Regions from separate parts of the Labrys sp. (in: a-proteobacteria) genome, predicted to be linked through region 3. Evidence: predicted binding sites of a transcription regulator. Region 3 holds the regulator's gene; each other region holds the start of a gene.

Region 1 (2,201 bases), on a different contig from region 3:
CGCCCTGGAACACCAGGGCGATGCGATCATATTGTGCCGAGATCTCCTCGATGGTGGCGCGCGCGGCCTTGTCTCTATTGCGTTCGAGCACGGTGGAAACTCCGGTCAGGCATGGCGTTTTGCGATTTGGTGGAATCACCAAGAATCGCAAAGACGCGTTGAACCAAAGACTTAGAGTAAAAAAGCGTTCACGCTTGAACGCGCTTTGCTCTAGGCGGGGTCAGCGGGCGGCGAGATAGTCGTGCACCACCTCGCCGAGCCCGAGCGTGAGGTCGGCGACGAAATGCACGGCCGAGACGACCTCCAGCACCGGCAGGCGGCTGACATCGGCCATGACATGGGCGTGCAGTTCCAGCGCGGCCGGGGCCGTCCAGGCTTCCTTGAGCGTCACGTCGGTGAGGTGATAGCGCACGAGTTCGCAGATCCGCGGCGACCCGTCGACATGCGGGATGATCTTGATGAGGAAGTTGGGCGCGCCGAGCGAGTCCAGCACGGCCTGCCGGTCGGCGAGGCGATGCTTGTAGCCCATGGTCCCGGTGGCGCAGAGCACGCTGCCGTAATGAAGCGTGCCGACGATGACTTCGCCCTCATGCACGATCTTGGGTGTCGCCAGCTTCTTGGGAAAGCCCCACAATTCGCGGCCACCGGCGATGGGGGCATCGTCGTCCAGATACATCGAATGGACATAGGCGCCGTGCTGGCCCTTGAATCGCACCGGAATGACCTGCCCGGTCTCGGTGTAATCGCCGAAGCCGGTCGAATCGGGCATGCGGATGAATTCGTATTTCACCAGCGGCTCGTCGATCTCGAGCGGGGCGGGCACCGCCGCTTCCAGCGCCTCGCGCGTCGTGCGGTAGGTGATGATGATGTATTCGCGGTCGAAGAAGCGGTAGGGGCCAGGCGGGAAGGAGGGATTGGTCAGCGGCATCGCATAGGCGCGCTTGACGACTTCGGCTTGATCCACGGGATGTCCTTCATGAAAAGCGGGGAGGATCTCGGCCTATGTTGCATGGCAGCATGACAGGTCCATGTCCGCTGGAGCAAAGCGCGTTCATGCCTGAACGCCTGTTCGCCCCCACTCATCGTCCCCGAGCGTCTTTGCGATTCTGGGTGATCCCGTCTCGTTGCAAGGCGCTCTGGGAGCCGAAGGCCGGTGTAATAAGGGCGACATCTGGCCATGCCAGCTTCCGGGCCGGCGGTCCTGTCCGCCGCACCTTCCCACCTCCTGCCTGACGAGATGAACATGGCCCAACTCTCCTCCCGCAATGCCCTGGTCACCGGCTCGACCAGCGGCATCGGCCTCGCTGTTGCCCGAGCCCTGGCGGCCGAAGGGGCCAACGTCACCATCAACGGTTTCGGCGACGCCGATGCCATCGAGCGCGAACGGGCCGGCATCGAAAAGGATTTTGGCGTGAAGTGCCGCTACAGCGGCGCGAACATGATGGTTGGGGCCGAGATCACCGCCATGATCCACGAGGCCGAGGAGGCTTTCGGCACTCTGGACATCCTGGTCAACAATGCGGGCATCCAGCACGTCGCCCCGATCGACGAGTTTCCGGACGACAAGTGGGAAGCCATCACCCGCATCAACCTGATCGCTTCCTTCTATGCCATCAAGGCAGCGCTTCCCGGCATGAAGCAGCGCAGATGGGGCCGCATCCTCAATACGTCTTCGGCGCATGCGCTCGTGGCCTCGCCGTTCAAGTCTGCCTATGTCGCCGCCAAGCACGGCGTTACCGGCCTGATCAAGACGGTGGCCCTCGAGGTTGCCGAGCACGGCATCACGGCCAATGCCATCGCGCCCGGCTATGTCTGGACGCCGCTGGTGGAAAAGCAGATTCCCGATACGATGAAAGCGCGCGGACTGACCGAGGAACAGGTCAAGCACGATGTGCTGCTGGCGGCGCAGCCGACCAAGGAGTTCGTCACGGTCGACGAAATCGCGGCCGTCGCGGTTTTCCTGTGCAGTGATGCCGCCAGGCAGATCACCGGCACCACCCTGCCGGTCGACGGGGGCTGGACGGCGCAATGATGCGAGATCATCCCGTGCGAATGCGGCCCGCAGTGACACTTCGCAGACGGGGGACCGCAGGACAAGAAAGGCGCTCTATTCGAAGCGCGGTCCCGGATCTGTGCCGCATCACTGCGTGATGCAGCGCGTCCGGGATGAGACGTGCCTCAGCCGCGGACGACCACGACCC
Region 2 (2,201 bases), on a different contig from region 3:
GGAGGCGGCGGTGTTCAGCCAGAGCAGCCATTCGCCCAGGAATTCACTCGACCAGGACGCCACCGGGCCGGTGTCGTAATCGACGATGAGGGTCGGCGGCGGCAGCACGAACACGGCGATGCCCCGTACGATCTTGAAACGCGTCACCGGGGTCGAGCCGGCGAAAGTGCCGGCTGGCGCGGCGGAAGGCCCGTCGTCGCAGCGATTGCCGAGCTTGACCGTCTCGATGAAGGTCCATTGCCTGTCGACGTTGAAATTGGCGAGGCTGATCTCCTGCTGGTCGCTTGCAGGTGGTGTCGGCGCCCAGCCGGTCCAGTCACCACCGCTGCGCCAGATCACCCAGGCGGGGCTCCACTGCGTGCCGGGCACCCAGACCCAGCCATTGCTGCCGTCCGAGGCCCAGCGTCCATAGTGATGGACAATCTTGCCCCAGACGGAGGGATCGTCATACGTCCAGCCGTAAGTGCGGTCATAGACCCAGCGGCAGGCTGGATAGGGATGCCAGCCGGCGGGGACCACCGAGGGTTTCCAGACTTCGCCGTAGCGTTCGGAATAGATGTATTGGCCGTAGCCCGACAACACGGCCTTGAATTCGTCGAGGCTGGGCGCCTGCGCCTGGATGGCGGCGACGGGCGCAGCCCGGGCCGGGTCGGTCAGAGCGCCGGGAGCGGGCAGGACGGCGCACGCCAGCAGGAAAGAAGAAACGAGGCCAAGCCCCCAATGCCGACTCGTGCTGGCCATAGCAAACCCCTCCATGGGTTATTGCTTCGATCGCAGCCGATCCTGAACCTGTCTGGGGGAGACGTCCGTATCAATTGGCACGTGGATCAACTGAGATCCGGCCACAAAATGAAACCGCCGGTACCGGATGATGCTCCGGTCCGGCGGTCAACATACACCAGCGGTGACTGGTTCAGTGCAGCCTCTCGGCGCTCTTCAATCTTGCAATTTCGTCTTTGAGAAGGAGTTTCTTACGCTTCAGCTCTGCGATTTTGAGGTCATCCGAGGAGGGATGAGCCAGTGCGATGGTGAGTTCTGTTTCAAGAGCGTGATGTTTGCGCTCCAGTTCGACCAAATGCGACTGCACAGGCATTAACGGCTCCTTGTGTCACAGTTCCGACATTCAACGTTCTCACGAAAAGGCGCGCATGTCGAAGGAAAATCGCGGATTCCGACGTTGAATCGATTGTGCAAAGCAACAATAAATTTAGTCAGAACAATAGCTTACCGCACGGTAATGCAGTGTGGCCGGGCCAAAAAGAATGCTGGATCAAAGGCCTAGGAAGGGCTTGTGAAAGTTGTCCGGCAAGCTTCGCCAAACGGGTGTAAATAGATGGCGATATCTTGCCGCAGCGCTTGCGGGCGAGGAATCGGCTCGGCATAGTTCGGCACCGTGCCCGGATGGGCATGGAGCGGCAGAATGGTCGAAATACCGAAGCTGCCATTCGGAATGGAAGGGTATGGGCTTGTCAAATCCGCTCACCGAGGAGGAGGAAGCCGCGATGGTTGCGGAGCTGGGGCAGCTTCGCCAGGAACACCGCGATCTCGATGCCGCGATTGCCGCTCTGGAACAGGTGGGAACGCCCGACCGTCTGCAGCTTCAGCGCCTGAAGAAGCGCAAGCTCCATCTCAAGGACCGCATGTCCCTGCTCGAGGACCTGCTGACGCCGGACATCATCGCCTGACGCTTGATCGCCTGACGCTTGTGATCGTCGGGCATGGCCTCGGCGTGGCTTCGACGGGGATGGAAGGCGATCCGGACGATCAAACCGCCTTGCCGCTGGCGATTTCGGCGAGCACCCAGTCCCGGAACGCCTTGATCATCGGCTTGTCCGCCTTGGCCCTCGGCGCCACCAGGTGATAGGCGAATTCCGGCGCGATCTTCAAAGACAGATCGAAGGGGCGTACCAGCCGGCCCGCAGCCAGGTCGTCGCCCACAAGGCTGGTATTGCCGAGCGCTACGCCCTGGCCGTCCACGGCCGCCTGCAGGGTCATGATCGACTGGCTGAAATGCAGGCCGCGCGTGGGATCGGGCTTGTCCGCCTTGGCGGCCATCAGCCACATGCGCCAGTCCGGCCACATCGAATCCTGACTGTGCCAGTCGAGATGGATCAGGGTGAAATATTGCAGATCGTCGGGTTCCCGCAGGGGCACGGGCCCGTGCAGAAGCTGGGGGCTGCAGATCGGAAAGACGTCCTCGA
Region 3 (2,201 bases):
CGGTTTCGACCACATGGCCGACCTGGTACTCGAGCAGCTCAAGCAGGTGCTCGACGCCTTCGCCCAACGCAATGTCGAGGAAGCCCTCTCGGTCTGGCGCTCGGACGGCGAGATCGATGCGATGTATACCTCGCTGTTCCGCGAATTGCTGACCTACATGATGGAAGATCCGCGCAATATCGGCTTCTGCACCCATCTGCTGTTCTGCGCCAAGAACATCGAGCGCATCGGTGACCACGCCACCAACATCGCCGAGACGGTCCACTATCTCGTGACCGGTGAATCGCCGGCCGGAGAGCGGCCCAAGGCGGACAACAGCACCGATCTCGTCGACCTTCCTGTGCCGGCTAAATAACAAGGGATAGGCCATGCCTCCCAAGGTTCTGATCGTCGAGGACGAAGAAGCGCTGACCCTGCTGCTGCGCTACAATCTCGAAGCCGAAGGCTATGAGGTGGATAGCGTCGCACGCGGAGACGACGCCGAGATCCGCCTGCGCGAAAGCGTGCCGGACCTGGTTCTGCTCGACTGGATGTTGCCGGGCCTGTCCGGCATCGAATTGTGCCGGCGCATTCGCATGCGGCCGGAAACCGAGCGCCTGCCGGTAATCATGCTCACGGCGCGCGGCGAGGAAACCGAGCGCGTGCGGGGTCTGGCCACCGGCGCCGACGACTATGTCGTCAAGCCCTTCTCCGTGCCCGAGCTCTCGGCGCGCGTGCGTGCCCTGCTGCGCCGGGCCAAGCCCGATCACGTCGCCTCCCTTCTCAAGGCCGGCGACATCTCCCTCGACCGCGAGACCAAGCGCGTCCATCGCGGCAATCGCGAGATCCGCCTCGGCCCGACCGAATTTCGCCTGCTCGAATTCCTGATGCAGGCACCGGGACGCGTCTTCGCGCGCGAGCAGTTGCTCGACAGCGTCTGGGGCCGCGACGTCTATATCGACGAGCGCACGGTCGACGTGCATGTCGGCCGCCTGCGCAAGGCGATGAACCGCACGCGCGAGATCGATCCGATCCGCACCGTGCGCGGTGCCGGCTATTCCTTCGACGAGACCTTCGCCAAGCAATCCTGAGCGCGTTTCGCGGGCATTGCCCGCTCGCTCCGCTTCGCCAAGGCTGCGTTGCGCCCTCACCACGCTCCTACGGGGAGAGGGTTAGGGGGTGCGCGACGTAGAGAGCAAGAGCGGGCGACGATATCCGCCCTCCTCCCTCGCTGCGCAGTCACGCCGCCAAATCCGCCAGGCGTGCCTGCAGATAGCGGCGGATGGCCGGATCGCTCTCCAGGCCGATCGCCCGCAAATAGGCATTGCGGGCCTCCTCCGGTCTGGCGGCCCGCACCAGCAAGTCCGCACGCGCGGCCCAATAGGGCTGGTAATCGACGATGCGTCCGTCACCGGCGACCTCGTCAAGTGCAGCCAGACCAGCCTGCGGCCCCATGAGGCGGGCGAGCGCCACGGCCCGGTTGATGGCGGCCACTGGAGAAGCTGTCAGTAGAACCAGGGCTTCATACAATGTGACGATCGCGGCCCAGTCCGTCGTCGCGCAGATGCGTCGATGGGCATGGGCCGATTGCAGCGCGGCTTCCAGCTGATAGCGGCCGATCTGGCGGACCTGGCCGGCCCGGGCAAGCAAGGCCTCGGCCTCCTCGATCAGCCCCGCATCCCAGAGCGCGGTGTCCTGCTGCTCCAGCGGAATATAATCGCCATCCTGGCCGCGGCGCGCCGCCCGCCGCGCTTCGGCGTGCAGCATCAGGGCCAGCAGTCCGAGCACTTCGGGCTCGCCGGGCAGGAGCGAGGCCAGCAGCCGGCCGAGCCAGATCCCCTCCGTCGACAGATTGCGCTCGCGGGCATGAGCCCCTTCCGGATCGGCCCAGCCTTCGGCATAGACGGCATAAACGGCCTCCAGCACCGCGTCGAGACGGCCGGGCAACTCGTCGGGCTCCGGGATGCGGAAAGGGATGCCGGCTTGCTTGATCTTGGCCTTGGCCCGTACCAGTCTCTGGCTCATCGCCACGGGCGAGACCAGGAAGGCGCTGGCGATCGCGCCGGCATCGAACCCCAATATCACCTGCAGGATCAGGGGAGCACGTACGGTGGCATCGAGGGAGGGATGGGCGCAGGCGAACATCAGGCGCAGGCGCTCATCGGGCACGGCATGCCGCTCGCCCTGCTCCGAGGCGAGGGCCTCGACATGGCGGCTGACCT
Region 4 (2,201 bases), on a different contig from region 3:
ATCGGATAGAAAAGCAAAGGCTGTCGTCAATCCAGTCTTCCTCAGGCCCGAAACGGAAAAATCGTGACGAATTCCGTCGACTTTGGTGGTCATCTCCGGTTTCGGCAGCGACGTCGGCAAGGCATCGCCAATCCTGGCGCCGAAGGTTTCGACAAAACTCGATACCTCATAGGATATCCGGCCATCGATGTTGCCGTCCGCCACCGCCGTGCCGGCCAACTTGAGACTGATGAGCCCTGTCTTGCCCTCCCCTCCAAAGACACCGACGGAGTTGGAGGCGGTGCTGCTTTCGCATTGAAGATTGCCCTCCGAAACCAGGAAGGCATCCAGATCGAGCAAGCCTTCACCGGAACAGTTCACCAAGCGACGCGATCCTTCTTCGCTGAAAAACAAGGCTGGGTTCCTGTAAGTCAGCTCGAGTGTGGATTTGGGAAGTTCGAAGGCAAAGCGTCGCTCTCCCTTCGGCGTGAGCCGGAGGGTGAAAGGCTTCAGGCTGAATGTCATCCCATCGCCGGGCAGGCCGAGCTTGGCACTACCGATGGCGAGTGCGAGATCGTAGCCCTCGCCATCGGGCTTCACGCTGATGACGCCCTTGTCGATCCAGACCTTGCCGAGATTGCGGCCCAAGGCGTCGGTGATCTCCCTGGCACCGCCATCTGTCGCAGGCCCGGCGACGGCCGGCTTCCCCGGCAAACCGATGGCCAGCATCATACCGGCTAGCAGGGTCGTTCTAACGGTCTTGTGCCAAACGCCGAAACAGCTCGAAGCAACCATCGATTCCTCGACTAACTGGACGAATGCCGACCTTTCCTATGCCACATCACCGGCCGCCTGACTCATGAATCCGTCTGGTGAAAGCGTGGGAACGTTCGATGCCGACAACCCTCTTTATAATTCCTCCAACCATTTGACATGCCACTGTCATGTCGATGGCCAAGAAGGAGCGCATTTCAAGCTGGAGAGTCGCCATGCGCTTCATCGAAAGACCTCTGTCACGCCGCCGCTTCCTTACCGCAACCGCCTCAACCGGCCTGCTCGGGGCCACGGGTACGTTCGCCATGCCGGGCCTGTCCCGCGCCGCCGACCGCCCCGAAGTTACGGCCGGCCTGCAGTCGGGCGACGTCGCCGGCAACAGGGCCGTGCTGTGGTCGCGCACGGACCGCCCAGCCAATGCGATCTTCGAATGGTCGACGACCGAGAGCTTCAAGACGGTGAACCGGCTGCCGACGGTGACCGCCTCGCCCGAGACCGACTACACCGTGAAGATCCTGGCCGAAGGCCTGCCGGCCGATCAGGAGATCTTCTACCGCGTGCGCTTCCAGGATCTCGCCCATACCAGCGTCGAGAGCGAAGTGGTCACTGGGCACCTGCGTTCGGCCCCGGCCGGACTGCGTGACGTCTCCTTCGTCTGGTCCGGCGACACGGCCGGCCAGGGCTGGGGCATCGATGCCGACCGCGGCGGCATGAAGATCTATTCGGCCATGCTCAAGCACAATCCGGATTTCTTCATCCATTCGGGCGACAACATCTATGCCGACGGCGTGATCAAGCCCGAGGTGAAGCTGCCGGACGGCACCGTCTGGAAGAACATCGTCACGCCGGAAAAGTCCAAGGTCGCCGAGACTCTCGACGAATATCGCGGACAGTACAAATACAACCTCATGGACAAGAACTTCCGCGCTCTCTACCAGCAGGTTCCGGTCATCACCCAGTGGGACGACCATGAGGTGACCAACAACTGGTCGTCCTCCAAGGACCTGCTCAGCGACGATCGCTACAAGGAAAAGTCGATTGCGGCCCTGGCGGCGCGCGCCGCACAGGCCTTCCACGAATATATGCCGATCGCCACCACGCTGGCCGAGCCGCGCCGGGTCTATCGCAAGATCCCATACGGCCCGCTGCTCGACGTCTTCATGCTCGACATGCGTACCTATCGCGGCCCGAACGGCGCCAATCTGCAGACCACCGAAGGCGGGGAAGCGGCCTTCCTCGGCGCCGAGCAGCTTGCCTGGCTCAAGCGTGAGCTCGCCAACTCCAAGGCGACCTGGAAGGTGATCGCCGCCGACATGCCGCTGGCTCTGGTGGTGTGGGACAAGGCCGAACAGAAGAAGGGCTTCGAGGCCGTCTCGAACAACGACAATGGCAAGCCGCTCGGCCGCGAGCTCGAATTCGCCGATCTCCTGCGCTTCATCAAGGCGGCC

What was found. Region 3 encodes PhoB, which activates phosphate uptake and scavenging genes when phosphate is short. Its sites were predicted from a motif close to TGTCATNNANCTGTCAT; they were not measured.
Region 1: a site for PhoB is predicted at 1,155-1,171, ahead of QM672_RS11945 (acetoacetate decarboxylase). Genes of this name have one in related genera too.
Region 2: a site for PhoB is predicted at 1,107-1,123, ahead of QM672_RS20040 (YdcH family protein). Genes of this name have one in related genera too.
Region 4: a site for PhoB is predicted at 909-925, ahead of QM672_RS10590 (alkaline phosphatase D family protein). Genes of this name have one in related genera too.

Annotation. Positions count from the first base shown of each region.
Region 1 is NZ_JASGFM010000010.1:120,374-122,574, forward strand. It holds gene QM672_RS11940 (patatin-like phospholipase family protein) at 1-91, opposite strand, end outside; gene QM672_RS11945 (acetoacetate decarboxylase) at 221-964, opposite strand; gene QM672_RS11950 (3-hydroxybutyrate dehydrogenase) at 1,244-2,032, shown strand; gene QM672_RS11955 (L,D-transpeptidase) at 2,179-2,201, opposite strand, start outside.
Region 2 is NZ_JASGFM010000023.1:93,622-95,822, forward strand. It holds gene QM672_RS20035 (DUF6600 domain-containing protein) at 1-741, opposite strand, end outside; gene QM672_RS20040 (YdcH family protein) at 914-1,093, opposite strand; gene QM672_RS20045 (YdcH family protein) at 1,461-1,685, shown strand; gene gcvA (transcriptional regulator GcvA) at 1,765-2,201, opposite strand, start outside.
Region 3 is NZ_JASGFM010000055.1:22,256-24,456, reverse strand. It holds gene phoU (phosphate signaling complex protein PhoU) at 1-355, shown strand, start outside; gene phoB (phosphate regulon transcriptional regulator PhoB) at 369-1,070, shown strand; gene QM672_RS29855 (RNA polymerase sigma factor) at 1,219-2,201, opposite strand, start outside.
Region 4 is NZ_JASGFM010000008.1:154,555-156,755, forward strand. It holds gene QM672_RS10585 (hypothetical protein) at 1-774, opposite strand, end outside; gene QM672_RS10590 (alkaline phosphatase D family protein) at 969-2,201, shown strand, end outside.